Regions from separate parts of the Kitasatospora sp. NPDC058218 genome, predicted to be linked through region 1. Evidence: riboswitches for the same ligand, from Rfam matches in the RefSeq annotation. Region 1 holds a riboswitch; each other region holds the start of a gene.
What was found. A riboswitch is a leader RNA that binds a small molecule or an ion and turns the genes downstream of it on or off. The one in region 1 is predicted to bind cobalamin.

Region 1 (4,482 bases):
AGCGGGGGCCGGACGCGCTGCGCGCGGCCCGCGCCCGGATCGACCGCTCCCTGCACCGCGCGGTCGACCGCGGCCGGCTCAGCCCGGCCGGGCGCGAGGACGCCTGGGCCCACCTGCTGTTCGCCGACGACCCGGAGGCCCTGGCCGACCGTCAGCTGGTCGTCGAGGCCGTGGTGGAGGACGAGGCGGTGAAGACGCAGGTCCTCGCGACCCTGGACAAGGTGCTCGCCGACGAGCAGGCCGTCCTCGCCACCAACACCTCCGCCATCCCCGTCACCCGCCTCGGCATCGCCACCGGCCGCGCCTCGCACGTCCTGGGCCTGCACTTCTTCAACCCCGCGCCGGTCATGCCGCTGATCGAGGTGGTCTCCTCGCTGCACACCGACCCGACCGTCCTCAACCGGGTGGCGGGCTTCGCCGAGGACGTCCTCGGCAAGCACGTGGTGCGCTCCCGGGACCGGGCCGGCTTCGTCGTCAACGCCCTGCTCGTGCCGTACCTGCTGTCCGCGATCCGGATGGCCGAGGCCGGCCACGCCACCGCCCGGGACATCGACGCCGGCATGGTCCACGGCTGCGCCCACCCGATGGGCCCGCTCGAACTCGCCGACCTGATCGGGCTGGACACCGTCCAGGCCATCGCGCAGTCGCTGTACGACGAGTACAAGGAGCCGCTGTACGCGCCGCCGCCGCTGCTCGCCCGGATGGTCGAGGCCGGCCTGCTCGGCCGCAAGGCGGGCCGCGGCTTCTACCCGCACCGGGCGGCGGCCTGAGCACGCCGGTGCCCCGGTCTCCGTCGCGGAGGACCGGGGCACCGGTGTACGTCCGGGCGTCGGGGCGCCTGCTCTCAGGGTTCTGTTGTCAGGGCTCCTGCTCCCAGGGCTACTGCTCTCAGGGCGCGGTGATGCCCGGCTGGGCGCCCGCGCCGAAGGACCAGCCCTCGACCTCCCCCGGCGCCGGGTCGTAGCTGCCCGCGCCCAGGTTGCTGTACGACCACGGGCCGCCGTGCTGGGCGTGCCAGTACGACCAGTAGGCGCTGCCGGTCGGGTTGGTGCAGGTCGACGGCAGGGCGTTGATCTTGCAGACGAAGCCGGGGAACCGCGGGTGGAAGGCGTACGAGAACCCGGCGCCGGTCAGCGCGGCGAGCCCGCTGGCCGGGTCGCCGGGGGCGCAGCCGGTCTGGATGCCGCCGCCGACGGCGGTGAAGTCGACGACGACGGTGACGCCGGTGGTGCCGCTGCAGGCGGCCGCCTGCGCCTGCGGGGCCTGGACGGCGGAGGCGCCGAGCAGGCCGGCGGTGAGGGCCGCGGCGGCGGCGATCGAGCCGAGGGTGCGGCGGGCCGGTCGGGCCGGGGTGAGGGTGTCGGTCATCGGAGTGTTCCTCTCGGGGTCAGGGCGTTCAGTGCGCGGCCGGTGCCGGGCAGGCCGCGGTGGGCGCGGCCGGACGCGCGCCGGCGGCGGAGAGGGTGGCCAGCGGCGTGCCGGCCAGGCCGAGGACGGCCTGCGCGGTGGCCCGGGCACCGTTGCCCGGGTTGAAGCCGGACGCGTCGTAGGCGACCGCCCCGCGCACGTCCGGGGCGGCGGCGCAGCCCTGCTGGAGCTTGACCAGGCTGCTCCAGCCCTTGAGACCGGCGACGAGGCGTCCGCCGGAGAACAGCGCCTGGGTGGCGAGGCCGGTGGTGTTGGCGTTGGACGCCGTCGCCCCGGCGGCCGCGAAGCCGCCGTCGGCGTTCTGGTGGGCCGTCAGCCATCCGAGGCCCGCGTTCGCCTTGGCGGCGCGGCCGGTGGCGGCCAGGGCCTGGGCGGCGAGCGCGGTGGCGTCCGGGTCGCTGGTGCAGGTGGCCTGGCCGAAGGAGACCGGGAAGCCGCCGTCCGCGCACTGGCTGCCGGCCAGGAAGTCGACGGCGGCGGCCGGGGCGCCGCCGGGGGCGCGGTGGAGGGCGATCAGGGCCAGCGACTGCCCGAACGCGTTGCTGTAGTCCCCCCACTGCGACCGGTCGGAGAAGCGGCCGCTCGGGCTCTGCAGCGAGCGGAGCCGGGCCGGCAGGTCGACACCGCCGAAGGCGGCCGGGTTCCCGCCGCGGACCTCGACGGCGAGCAGCAGCTTGGCCGTCGCCCCGGCGTACGCCTCGGTCGTGCCGTCACCGAGGTAGCCGCCGATGACCTCGGGCTTCGCCAGCCAGGCGGTGGCCCGCGCGGCCGCCTGGTCGGAGCCGCGGGAGGCGGCGAAGGCCAGCACGGCGTCGATGGTCAGCCCCTGGTCGGGGTAGGCGGTGCCGTCGAAGACGGACTCGAAGTGGTCCCCGTCGACGAGCTGCCGGGCCAGCCAGCCGGCCGCGGCGGCGTCCGGGCGGTGGGTGCCGGCGTCCTGCGCGGCGACGGTCGGGGCCGGGGCGGCCTGGGCGGCGGCGGCCGCGGGGAGCACGGTGGCGAGGGCGAGCGCGGGTATCGCGAGCAGGCCGAGGGAGCGGCGGAGCACGGGCACGAGAGGCCTTTCCGGGCCTGGACGCAGGGGCCCGGAGAGCGTCGGCACCACGCCGGACAGCCCTCGGAGCTCCGGCCCGCAGACCACGACGGGAGGAGTGGACACCTCTCCGCCGCCGGGTACTCGGGCTCGCCGCCGACAGCCGTCGGCGGCCTACCGTTGCGGGTCAGCGCCGGATTCGGACCGGACTTCCCCCGACGGCGGAGTCAGAACATGACGGCTCATCATGGCGACGGCCAAAAGGCCGGGTCAAGGGCCCGTGCGTGACGACTCCCGCGTCCCGGTCGTGGCGGACGCCCCGGACACGCCGGTGGCCCGCACGGGCGGCCGTCCGAACCCGGACCTCGCCCACCGGCCGACGGGCCTCGACGCCCCCGCCGCCACCCCCGCCGCCACACCCGTCCTCGGGCCGGGCCGCATCACCGGCCGGACCGCCCGCATCACCGTGATCCGCCCCTCGGCGCCCGCACCGGGCCCGGGCGGCGGGCCGTACCGGCCGCCCGAGCGCGGACACGGCGGCGCGCGGCACAATCACTGCCATGCAGCACATCTTCCTCATCGGCATCGGCGCGGGCGATCCCGACCACCTCACCCTGCAGGCGGCCAAGGCACTCGCCCGCACCGACGTCTTCTTCATCCTCGACAAGAACGAGGAACGGCAGGACCTGATCCGGCTGCGCCGACAGATGCTCACCGAGCACGGCCGGCCCGGCCACCGCGTGGTCGAGGTCCCGGACGCGGAGCGGGACCGCACCACCCCGGCGTACGGCGCGGCCGTGGACGACTGGCGCAGCCGCCGGGCCGACCTGGTCGAGCGACTGGTCACCGAGCACCTCGGCCCGGACGAGACCGGCGCGTTCCTGGTCTGGGGCGACCCGAGCCTGTACGACAGCGTCATCGCCGTCGTCGACGAGGTGCTGGCCCGCGGCGTCGTCACCTTCGGGTACGAGGTGATCCCGGGCATCAGCAGCGTCTCGGCGCTCGCCGCCCGGCACCGCACCACCCTGACCCGGGTCGGCCGCCCGGTGCAGATCACCACCGGCCGCCGCCTCGCCGAGGGCTTCCCCGAGGGCGTGGACGACGTGGTGGTGATGCTGGACGGGCGGGCCGCGTTCACCGAGATCGACCCCGAGGGCCTGGAGATCTTCTACGGCGCCTACCTCGGCACCCCGGACGAGATCCTCGCCGCCGGCCCCCTCGCGCAGACCGCCCCACGGATCCGCGAACTGCGCGAGCGGGCCCGCGAACGCAAGGGCTGGATCATGGACACCTACCTGCTCCGCCGCTCGGAGAGCTGACGCCCCCGGTGCGCCCCCACCCGGCCCGGGGGCGCACCACGGGCCGCCCGGCCCGGGTCGGGCCCGGTGCATCCGGCCGTGTTCGCGGCCCGGGCGGGCCGGCTACGAACCGGCCGAGGCTCCCCCGACGTCCCCGGCGTCGCCGACGTCGCCGTCCTCGTCCCCGACCGTGACATCCTCGCGCTCGACGGCCCAGTCCCTGCGGCGCTCGCGGTTCAGGACCCAGTCGGAAGCCGGGCGGGGAGCCGGGCGCGCCGCGTCACCACGGGACGCGGTCGCGCACACCCGCCGCAGCAGGGAGTTCAGCTGGGTGCGCTCCCCCCGCGTCAGGGACGCCAGCAGGCCGTCCTGCACCGCCGACGCGTCGCTGTGCAGGATCTCCAGCGCGACCTGCCCGGCGGAGGTGAGCGTCAGCACCTCGTGGCGGCCGCCGACCTGGACGAACAGGGACTGCACCAGGCCCGCCGACAGGAGTTCGTCGAGCGAACGCGCGGTTTCGGCGGCAGCGCCCGGGACCTGGGCGAGAAGATCGGGGCGGGCATGCGGCCCCAGCCGGGCCAGCATGGAGAGGACGGAAAGGTGGGCCTGGCTCATCCCACGGAACTCCAGGCGCTCCGCGAGCAGGGAGTCGGCCGCCCGGCCGGCCTCCGACAGGAGGTGGACGGTCTGCTCGAAGGGGCTCGACGACCCCTTTCTCCTGTC
Region 2 (4,482 bases), on a different contig from region 1:
CCAGGATCTCGGTGCAGAGGTTGGAGCTGTGCACCGTGCGGCCGGGCAGCGCGGTCTGGTTGGCGGCGCGGTTGGAGGCGTCCTTGAAGGTCATCCAGCCGTTGCCGGTCTGCGCCAGGGTGCGCATCATCCGGGCGTACAGGGTCTGCGCGGGGATGGTGCGGACGGCCTTGCCGGCCTGCTCGGCCTTCAGGTACGCCTCGTCGAAGTCGGCGCCCCAGAGGTCGACCAGCTCGGGCACGTCGGCGGGGGAGAACAGCGACCAGTCGGCGTTGGCGTTGACCCGGCGCATGAACTCGTCCGGGATCCAGTGCGCCAGGTTCAGGTTGTGGGTGCGGCGCGCCTCCTCACCGGTGTTGTCGCGCAGCTCCAGGAACTCCTCGATGTCCGCGTGCCAGGTCTCCAGGTAGACGCAGGCCGCGCCCTTGCGGCGGCCGCCCTGGTTGACCGCGGCGACCGAGGAGTCGAGGGTGCGCAGGAACGGGACGATGCCGTTGGACTTGCCGTTGGTGCCCCGGATCAGGCTGCCGCGCGAGCGGATCCGCGAGTAGGACAGGCCGATGCCGCCGGCGTGCTTGGAGAGGCGGGCGATCTGGGCGTACCGGGAGTAGATCGAGTCCAGGTTGTCCAGCGGCGAGTCGAGCAGGTAGCAGCTCGACATCTGCGGGTGCTTCGTCCCGGAGTTGAAGAGGGTCGGCGAGGAGGTCAGGTACTCCAGCCGGCTCATCAGGCCGTACAGCTCGGAGACCTCGCGCACCGACTGCTCGTTGTCGCCGACCGCCAGGCCGCAGGCGACACGGAGCAGGAACTGCTGCGGGGTCTCGACGACCTTGCGGGTGATCGGGTGGCGCAGCAGGTAGCGGGACTGCACGGTGCGCAGGCCGAAGTACTCGAAGCGGTCGTCGCCCTCGGGGTCGATCAGCGCGTTCAGGGCGACGGCGTGCTTGCCGACGAAGTCGGCGGTGGTGTCGCCGATCAGGCCCTCGGCGTGCCCGACCGCGATCGAGTCCGAGAAGGTGACCGAGCCCTGGCTGTTCGCCTCGTCGACGATCTCCAGCGCCAGCAGGCGCGCGGCCAGCTTCGAGTACTGCGGGTCCTCGGCGATCATCGACGCTGCGGCGTCCACGGCCAGCCCGCGCAGCTCGGCGAAGTCCGAGCCGGCGTGGCGGCCGCGCAGCGCGGCGGCGGCGACATGGCCGGGGTCCACCTGGGGGAGGTCGGCGCTGCGGTCGGTCAGCAGCCGGAGCAGCGCGCCACCGGGGTCGGACACCGTCGGGTCGACGGGGGCGGAGCTGGAACCCTGGGCGGGCAGGGTGACTGAGGCAGCGGTGGTCAAGGCGCTCTCTCCTGGCGGCGATCGGCGTCGGTGGCTCGGGGCCGGGCCGTTCGGGGCAGGGGAGCACGGCGCGACGGCCGGACGGCGTCGCGCGACGGTGGCATCCCCGGCCCGCCCGCGAGGCCCGGAAGTACTACTGGTGCGAAAGGCCTCTGCGGGGAGGCCAGGCAGCACGCCGTCGGCAGGTACTCGGACTCGCGGGCTCTGGTCGGAGCCGCCCGCACACCGCTGCGGGGCAGTCCCGGACTCGCACCGGGTTCCCCTGCGTCGACAGCAGGGTCGAGCATACATCTAGTGGTGTCTGCTCGATGCGACCCCACATGTTGTGCGGCATCGCGTGTCGGCGTGATGGCCGGTGGCACCGGCAAGGGGCCGTTCCCGGGCTGTTCCGGGGCCGTGTCGGGGCTTTCGCGGGTGCCGGCGGCGGGCTGTCCGGGGAGGCTGTTCCGGGGCCGTGTCGGGGCTTTCGCGGGCGTCGGCGGCGGGCTGTGACGGCCGTCGCGGGGCGCCCGGGAGCCCGCCGGGTGTTCGGATTCGGAAACGGAATGGTCACCGGGCGGACCCTCCGTCAGGGGCATGCCCTACGATCTCGGCTCATGAGCGAGCGGAGCGAGCGAATCATCAACATCAGCGGGATTCGCGGAGCGACCGCCGAGCGCAGTGAGGTGGGCGCATGAGCGACGGAACGGGCACGCCCGGGGAGTGGGCCGACCGGCCCGCCTCGCCGGGGCAGCAGCCGCCCCCTCCCGCCGGGCCGGGGGGCGCACAGAACCAGCAGCAGCCGGGCACACCCGGACAGGCACCGCAGGGCCCGCCGCCCGTCGGTGGCCCTGTCGTGCCCCCGCCCGCGCCGGTGCCGCCGGCTCCCGCGCCGTACCCCGGCGCGCCGCAGCCGGTGCCGCCGGCCCCGGGCGGGTTCGGCCCGCCGCCGGCCTCGTACGGGCCGCCGGTGCCGGCGCCGCAGCCGGCCGTTCCGCCGGTGCCCACGGTGCCCCAGCCGCCGGTGCCGCAGCCTCAGCCGCCGCAGCCCCAGCCGCCCGTGCCCCAGCCACCGGCGCACGTCCAGCCGCCGGCGCCGCGGCCGGTCCACCACCAGCACCCGCCGGTCCAGCCGCAGCCCCCGGTGCACCCGCAGCCCGTCCAGCCGCAGCCTCAGCCGCCGCAGCACCAGTGGCAGCAGCCGCAGCCCCCGCAGCCCCAGCCCCCGGCGCAGCACGCCGAGCCGGACTGGGCCGCTCTCGCGGACCGCAACGAGGCGGAGGCCAAGCGCAAGGGTCGGACCCGGATCATCGGCGCGGCCGTCGCCCTCCTGGTGGTCGGCGGCCTGGTCGCCGGCGGCCTGCTGTTCATGAACAAGGGCGACGGCGAGAAGCCGGTCGCCGAGCCCACGCCCAGCGGCACGGCGGCCACCCAGCCGCCGCCGGCGCCCACGGCCTCCGGCAAGGCGTCCCCGACGGCCACCGCGAGCGCCACGCCCGAGGACCCGTCGAAGCCGCTCTGGGAGGCCACCACCGACCCGGCGCCGCAGGACGCGGCGGCGCTCTTCTCGGCGCTCACCGTGACGGTCAACGGCGCCACCTGGAACCGCACCGTGGTCTCGCTCGACTCGCCCTGCTGGGACGGCAACTCCACGGTCGGCGGCCTCGGCAAGATCCTCGGTGACCAGGGCTGCCGCCAGGTGCTCCGGGCCACCTACGTCTCCGGCGACAGCGCGGTGACGGTCGGCGTCGCGGTCTTCGACCACAAGCAGCAGGCCGAGGCCGCGGTGAAGAACTACGTCGGTCACCTCAAGGGCGCCGCCGCCCCCGGCTCCCCGGCGTTCTGCACCACTCCGGGCTGCACCAACACCAAGGGCACCCTGGGCCGGTACGGCTTCTTCACCGTCGAGGGCTCGGCCAAGGGCGGCAACACCGCGGACGCCGCCGCCACGGCGGCGGCCGTGGGCTTCGACGAGCACGTGAAGAGCCAGTTGCTCCAGCGCACCAAGGCGGCGGGCGGCGCACCGGCCGCCACCCCGGCGGGCTGACGCCCCGGCCGGACCGGCAGGAGACGCGCCCCGGCCCACGGCCGGGGCGCGTCCGCTCGCCCGGACGCCGGGGAATGTGGCAGGCTCACCGCCTGTCAGTCGTACACGTGTTCCGGTTGTGACGGTGCAGGCCGGTGCCGGTGAGCATCCGGAGGAGTGTCCGTGGCCCTGCCCCGTGCGCTGCGCGCCAAGCCGGCCGTGCTGGCCGCGGCCGGTGCGGTGCTCGCCGCCGGCGCGGTGGTGCTGGCCGGCCGGGACGGCCGGGCCGACGGCGACCACCGGGACGACGCGCCCGCCCGCAGCGTGCTCACGCTGAACGGCGCCGGGCGCACCCTGCCGCCGGAGGTCGGCCGCGAGCTGCTGGCCCGCGACCCCGAGGCCTCGCCGAACGCGCGGGCCGTCCAGCAGCTCCTCACCGACCTGGAGCGCGAGGCCCGCGCCGGCCGCTCCGGCGGGACGGTGATCGGCCAGCACGTCGAGGCGCACAACGAGCTCTACAACCCCGAGTACGGGGACTACCGCGGGACCAAGCCGGTCGGCTACTACTACAAGAAGGCCGCCGACATCACCGGCAAGCTGCCCGGCTTCGTCGAGACCGACCTCGGTCCCGGCTACGGCCAGAGCGGGTGGGGGGTCGGGAACCCGCGCTCCTACTCGGCGGGCCGGTGGCCGGCCTGCGCGGTCGGCTGGCAGTACACCGATGACGCCGTCGACCTGATGACCGCCGTCTGGTCCGGCCACCCGCGCCCGGAGGACGGCACCTACGGGGCGTCGGGCACCCGGAAGAACTGCGACGGCACCACCACCGAGCTGCCCGACAACGGCGGCGGGCCGGCCGGGCTGGTCGGGATGTCCTTCCACCAGCCGTACCCGGGTTCGGACGTCAAGTCCTTCGACCGGGTGCTCTGCTCGGCCTCGCCCGGGGCGAAGGACCCGGGCTGGTTCGCCCGGGTCGTCGACGCCGCCGGCAACACCCCCGAGTACCGCGCGCTGCTGAAGGACCTCTCCTTCCTGGCGGACCACCTGGAGTACCTCGCGGCCCACGACGTACCGGTGCTGCTGCGCCCGTACCACGAGATGAACGCGGCCGACTGCGCCCGGGGCTTCTGGTGGTCGGGCC
Region 3 (4,482 bases), on a different contig from region 1:
CTGCCGGAGGTCCTCCGCCGTCCGGGCGGTGGCCGGGTCGGGGCTCTGCCGCAGCTGCTCGGCCAGCGCGAGCACCCGTCGGGCCAGCGCCTCCTCGTCCACCGGCGGCGAGGAGGTGTGGACGGTGGCCGACGAGTTCTCGCCGGCGGCCACCCCCGAACCGGTGATGGTCACGTTGGCGTTGCCGCTGACGTGGAATCCGCCGGTGATGCGTCGGTCCTCGTTCATCGGCCCTCCCTCCTGCCGCCGGCCGGCGCGCGGCCGGCCCGGGTCATGATCCTGCTGGCGGCTCCGGCGGCCACCGCGGAGTTGACGAAGTTGACGGTGGCGTTGCCGGACGTGAACACGCCGCCGTTGTAGATCACGCTCTGGCGTTCCCGGAGCTCGGAGACGTCCACCTGGTGGTCCGCCAGGAAGTCGGTGAGGGTGTCCAGGACGCGACGTTCGACGATCTTGGAGTACATCTGGCTGTCGATCTGCTGGAAGTACCGGTGGAACTGCGGGTCGCTCGCCGTCTCCCGCAGGCTCAGCGCCGCGCCGTAGTTGAAGGCGCCGAGGGCGATCTGCCGCAACTGGTCGCGTTCCTTGCGGCGGTCGGCCAACTGGCCGGTCACCAGGGCGAGCAGCTTGAAGGGGGCGGCCGGCAGCCGCAGCGGCACGGCGCCGGCCGAGGAGCGCAGCAGGGCGAGCAGCTGCCACCAGGTGGGGCGGTCGAGCAGGTGGTCGACCTGGTGGTAGCGGCGGTGGAGCGGGGGGAGCAGCGAGGTGGCGCCCTCGACGAACAGCTGGTCCCGCGCGGGGCTCAGCGAGAAGCGGACCGTGGTGGTGGCCACCAGCTCGCTGTTCCAGCCCGCGACCGTGGTCACCAGGTACGGCCGGGCCCGACCGGAGCCGTCCGCGCGCAGGCGGTCGAGCACGGCCGGGTCCAGGGCGATCTGCGGCCTGCCCTCGGGCCGGGGGAGGAGGAGCGGGCGCAGGGCCTGGTCCAGGTCCTGCGCCAGGTCCGCGCCGTTGACGAAGACGCGTTCGGAGACCTCGACGCCGGGCAGCCCGAGGCCGGTGACCGCCGTCATGACCTCGGTGTCCAGCGTCTTGAGGGTGAACGGGACCACGTGGTCGAACGGCTCTCCGGGCCGGTCCACGGCGACGGTGAAGTTCCAGCTGTTGAGCTGCCTCCCGTAGCCGAGGAACGGCTCGTAGCCGGCGAAGACCGAGACGTTCCCCCGCTGGTCCTCCGCCGCCAGCCGGCTCAGCAGTGTCTCGTCCTGCGGCCGGGCGCGCGGTGCCTGGGCGGGGTCGAAGGCGCCCCGGCGCAACTTGGGCCGCAGGACGCCGTAGAACGTGATCAGCCGTTCGACCAGCACGACGCCCCAGGCCACGGCGAGCAGCGGGAGGGCGAGGGGCGGCAGCGGGAGCGGGATGACGGAGGTCGCGGGGTCGGAGAGGGGCTGGTAGGCGAAGGCGGCCACCAGGGCGACCGCGGTCAGGGCGAGCAGCACCTGGGCGGTGGTCTGGCGGGCGCGTGCGGCGAGGGCGTAGCGCAGGACGCAGACCAGGTCGACACCGGGTGAGGAGGCGACGGCGCGGTGCGGCTCCTTGAGGACGGACTCGATGGCCCGGCCGGCCAGGTCGCCCTCCAGTTGAACGGCCGCGCACAGGTAGCGGGTGGCGTCCGTCGCCAGGGGTGCGGCCGGCTGGTGCGGCCCGGGGTGGGGCGTCGTCGTCCAACTGCTCGATGTGGCGGGCGTCGCGACCGCGCCGGTGGCCGGGGGCATCGGCGCGAACGTGGGTGCCATCGGCGGTGCCGTCTTCGCGGGCCCCGGCAGGATCGGTCCGGGCGGTGCCACCGGGCCCGGGCCGGTGGCACCCGGGCCGGCTCCGCAGCCGGGGCAGCGGGCGGTGGACGGCGAGCAGGCCGTGCCGCAGACGGAACAGGTCCACATGTCGAATGTGCTCATCTGATCATCGGCGGCTCTCGTGCGACAACAACGTCCCCGTGTGCCGGCGGGGACGCGTCGGCAGGGTGCCGCGGAGGCCTCGCGCATGCATGCCCACAGCATGTACCTGCCCGGGACGGTCCGGCGCCATACGCTTTCGTCGTTACCAAACCAATACGTGATGTTGCGTCAAACTTGACCCTGGTCAAGGGAGTTGATCATCGCATCACGGCGATCAGGGGTGGCACCCTGGACTTACTAGGACGTCCGACTATATGGTCGTGAACAAGGCCCGCAGTGCAGGGAAGCCGGTGTGAATCCGGCACGGTCCCGCCACTGTGACCGGGGAGTGCGTCGCCGCAGTACCAGCCACTGGCAGCCAGCCGGGAAGGCCGGGCGGCGCGCGGTGATCCGGGAGTCAGGATACCGACTGCGGGTGTTCCGTGTTGTCCACGAGGATGGAGCAAACACGCATGGCACCGGTCTGCGTTCTTCCCGACCCTGGTGATCCTGCGACGGCCGCGGTGTGCCCGTCACCCTGACGGTGTGCCGCGCCCGGCAGTACCCGTGTGCGCCCGCGCCGAGCCAAGCTCGCACCGGGCCCACGGCGTCCCTGCCGTGCCCCAGTTCCCTCGGATCCACCTGACGTCCTGACGAGAGCAGGCTTGTGATGATCCGTGAACTCACCCACTACATCGGCGGAAAGCACGTCGTCGGCACCTCCGGGGTGTTCGGCGACGTGTACGACCCCAACACCGGTACGGTCCAGGCGCGCGTCCCGCTCGCGAGCCGGGCCGAGACCGAGGCGGCCGTCGCCGACGCCGAACAGGCCCAGGTCGAGTGGGCCGCCTGGAACCCGCAGCGGCGGGCCCGGGTGCTGCTGCGCTTCCTCCAGCTGGTCGAGGCCGAGCGCGAGCCGCTCGCCCGGCTGCTCTCCGCCGAACACGGCAAGACCGTCGCCGATGCCCACGGCGACCTCCAACGCGGGCTGGAGGTGGTCGAGTTCGCCGCCGGCATCCCGCACCTGCTCAAGGGCGACTTCACCGACAGCGCCGGCACCGGCATCGACGTGTACTCGCTGCGCCAGCCGCTCGGCGTGGTCGCGGGCATCACCCCGTTCAACTTCCCCGCGATGATCCCGCTGTGGAAGGCGGCGCCCGCCATCGCCTGCGGAAACGCCTTCGTGCTCAAGCCCTCCGAGCGCGACCCGTCGGTGCCGCTGCGCCTCGCCGAGCTGTTCGTCGAGGCGGGCCTGCCGCCGGGGGTGCTGAACGTCGTCAACGGCGGCAAGGAGGCGGTGGACACGCTGCTCGACGATCCGCGCGTGCAGGCGCTGGGGTTCGTCGGGTCGACGCCGATCGCCGAGTACGTCTACGCCACGGCGGCCGCGCGGGGCAAGCGCGCGCAGTGCTTCGGCGGCGCCAAGAACCACATGATCGTGATGCCGGACGCCGACCTCGACCAGGCCGCCGACGCGCTGATCGGCGCCGGGTACGGCTCCGCCGGCGAGCGGTGCATGGCCATCTCCGTCGCGGTGCCGGTGGGGGAGGAGACCGCCGACGCGCTGGTCGCCAAGCTCACCGAGCGGATCGCCGCACTGAAGGTCGGTGCCTCGCACGACCCCGAGGCCGAGTTCGGGCCGCTCGTCAGCCAGGACGCCCTGGACCGGGTCCGCGGCTTCCTGGACCTGGGCGTCGAGGAGGGCGCCGAACTGGTCGTCGACGGCCGCGGCCTGACCGTGCCGGGGTACGAGGACGGCTACTTCCTGGGGGCCACGCTGTTCGACCGCGTCACCCCCGGGATGCGGATCTACCGGGAGGAGATCTTCGGGCCGGTCCTGTGCGTGGTCCGCGCGGCGGACTACGAGGAGGCGCTGCGGCTGCCGAGCGAGCACGAGTTCGGCAACGGCGTGGCGATCTTCACCCGGGACGGCGACACCGCCCGGGACTTCACCCGCCGGGTGAACACCGGCATGATCGGCGTCAACGTGCCGATCCCGGTCCCCGTCGCGTACCACACCTTCGGCGGCTGGAAGCGCTCCGGCTTCGGCGACCTCAACCAGCACGGTCCGGACTCGGTCCGCTTCTACACCAGGACCAAGACCGTCACCTCGCGCTGGCCCTCCGGGGTCAAGGAGGGCGCGAGCTTCACCATCCCGACGATGGGCTGAGGCCGCCGTGCACACCCTGACGGAGGACCAGCAGGCCATCGCCGGGACCACCCGGGACTTCGCGCGCGAGCACCTGGCGCCGTACGCGGTCGAGTGGGACCGGGACAAGCACTTCCCGCTGGACGTGCTGCGCAAGGCGGCCGGGATCGGACTCGGCGGCGTCTACGTCCGCGAGGGCGCGGGCGGTTCGGGGCTCACCCGGGAGGACGGCGTGCTGGTCTTCGAAGCGCTCGCCACCGGCTGCCCCTCGATCGCGGCCTACCTCTCCATCCACAACATGGTCGCCTGGATGGTCGACCGCTACGGCACGCCCGCCCAGCGCTCCCGCTGGCTGCCCGGGCTGTGCGCGATGGAGAGCCCGGCCAGCTACTGCCT

Region 2: linked by a shared signal. The riboswitch ahead of ACFVYI_RS17875 (ribonucleoside-diphosphate reductase subunit alpha) and the one ahead of ACFVYI_RS05200 (prenyltransferase/squalene oxidase repeat-containing protein) in region 1 are both predicted to bind cobalamin.
Region 3: linked by a shared signal. The riboswitch ahead of ACFVYI_RS08390 (CoA-acylating methylmalonate-semialdehyde dehydrogenase) and the one ahead of ACFVYI_RS05200 (prenyltransferase/squalene oxidase repeat-containing protein) in region 1 are both predicted to bind cobalamin.

Annotation. Positions count from the first base shown of each region.
Region 1 covers NZ_JBHVWC010000006.1:39,400-43,881, forward strand. The annotation lists gene ACFVYI_RS05190 (3-hydroxybutyryl-CoA dehydrogenase) at 1-770, shown strand, start outside; gene ACFVYI_RS05195 (flagellar hook-length control protein FliK) at 889-1,368, opposite strand; gene ACFVYI_RS05200 (prenyltransferase/squalene oxidase repeat-containing protein) at 1,397-2,482, opposite strand; cobalamin riboswitch at 2,579-2,718, opposite strand; gene cobF (precorrin-6A synthase (deacetylating)) at 3,022-3,780, shown strand; gene ACFVYI_RS05210 (MarR family winged helix-turn-helix transcriptional regulator) at 3,883-4,482, opposite strand, start outside.
Region 2 covers NZ_JBHVWC010000025.1:55,180-59,661, reverse strand. The annotation lists gene ACFVYI_RS17875 (ribonucleoside-diphosphate reductase subunit alpha) at 1-1,312, opposite strand, end outside; cobalamin riboswitch at 1,499-1,640, opposite strand; gene ACFVYI_RS17870 (hypothetical protein) at 2,010-3,362, shown strand; gene ACFVYI_RS17865 (glycoside hydrolase family 26 protein) at 3,525-4,482, shown strand, end outside.
Region 3 covers NZ_JBHVWC010000010.1:4,402-8,883, forward strand. The annotation lists gene ACFVYI_RS08380 (hypothetical protein) at 1-228, opposite strand, end outside; gene ACFVYI_RS08385 (hypothetical protein) at 225-1,958, opposite strand; cobalamin riboswitch at 2,216-2,387, shown strand; gene ACFVYI_RS08390 (CoA-acylating methylmalonate-semialdehyde dehydrogenase) at 2,608-4,107, shown strand; gene ACFVYI_RS08395 (acyl-CoA dehydrogenase family protein) at 4,115-4,482, shown strand, end outside.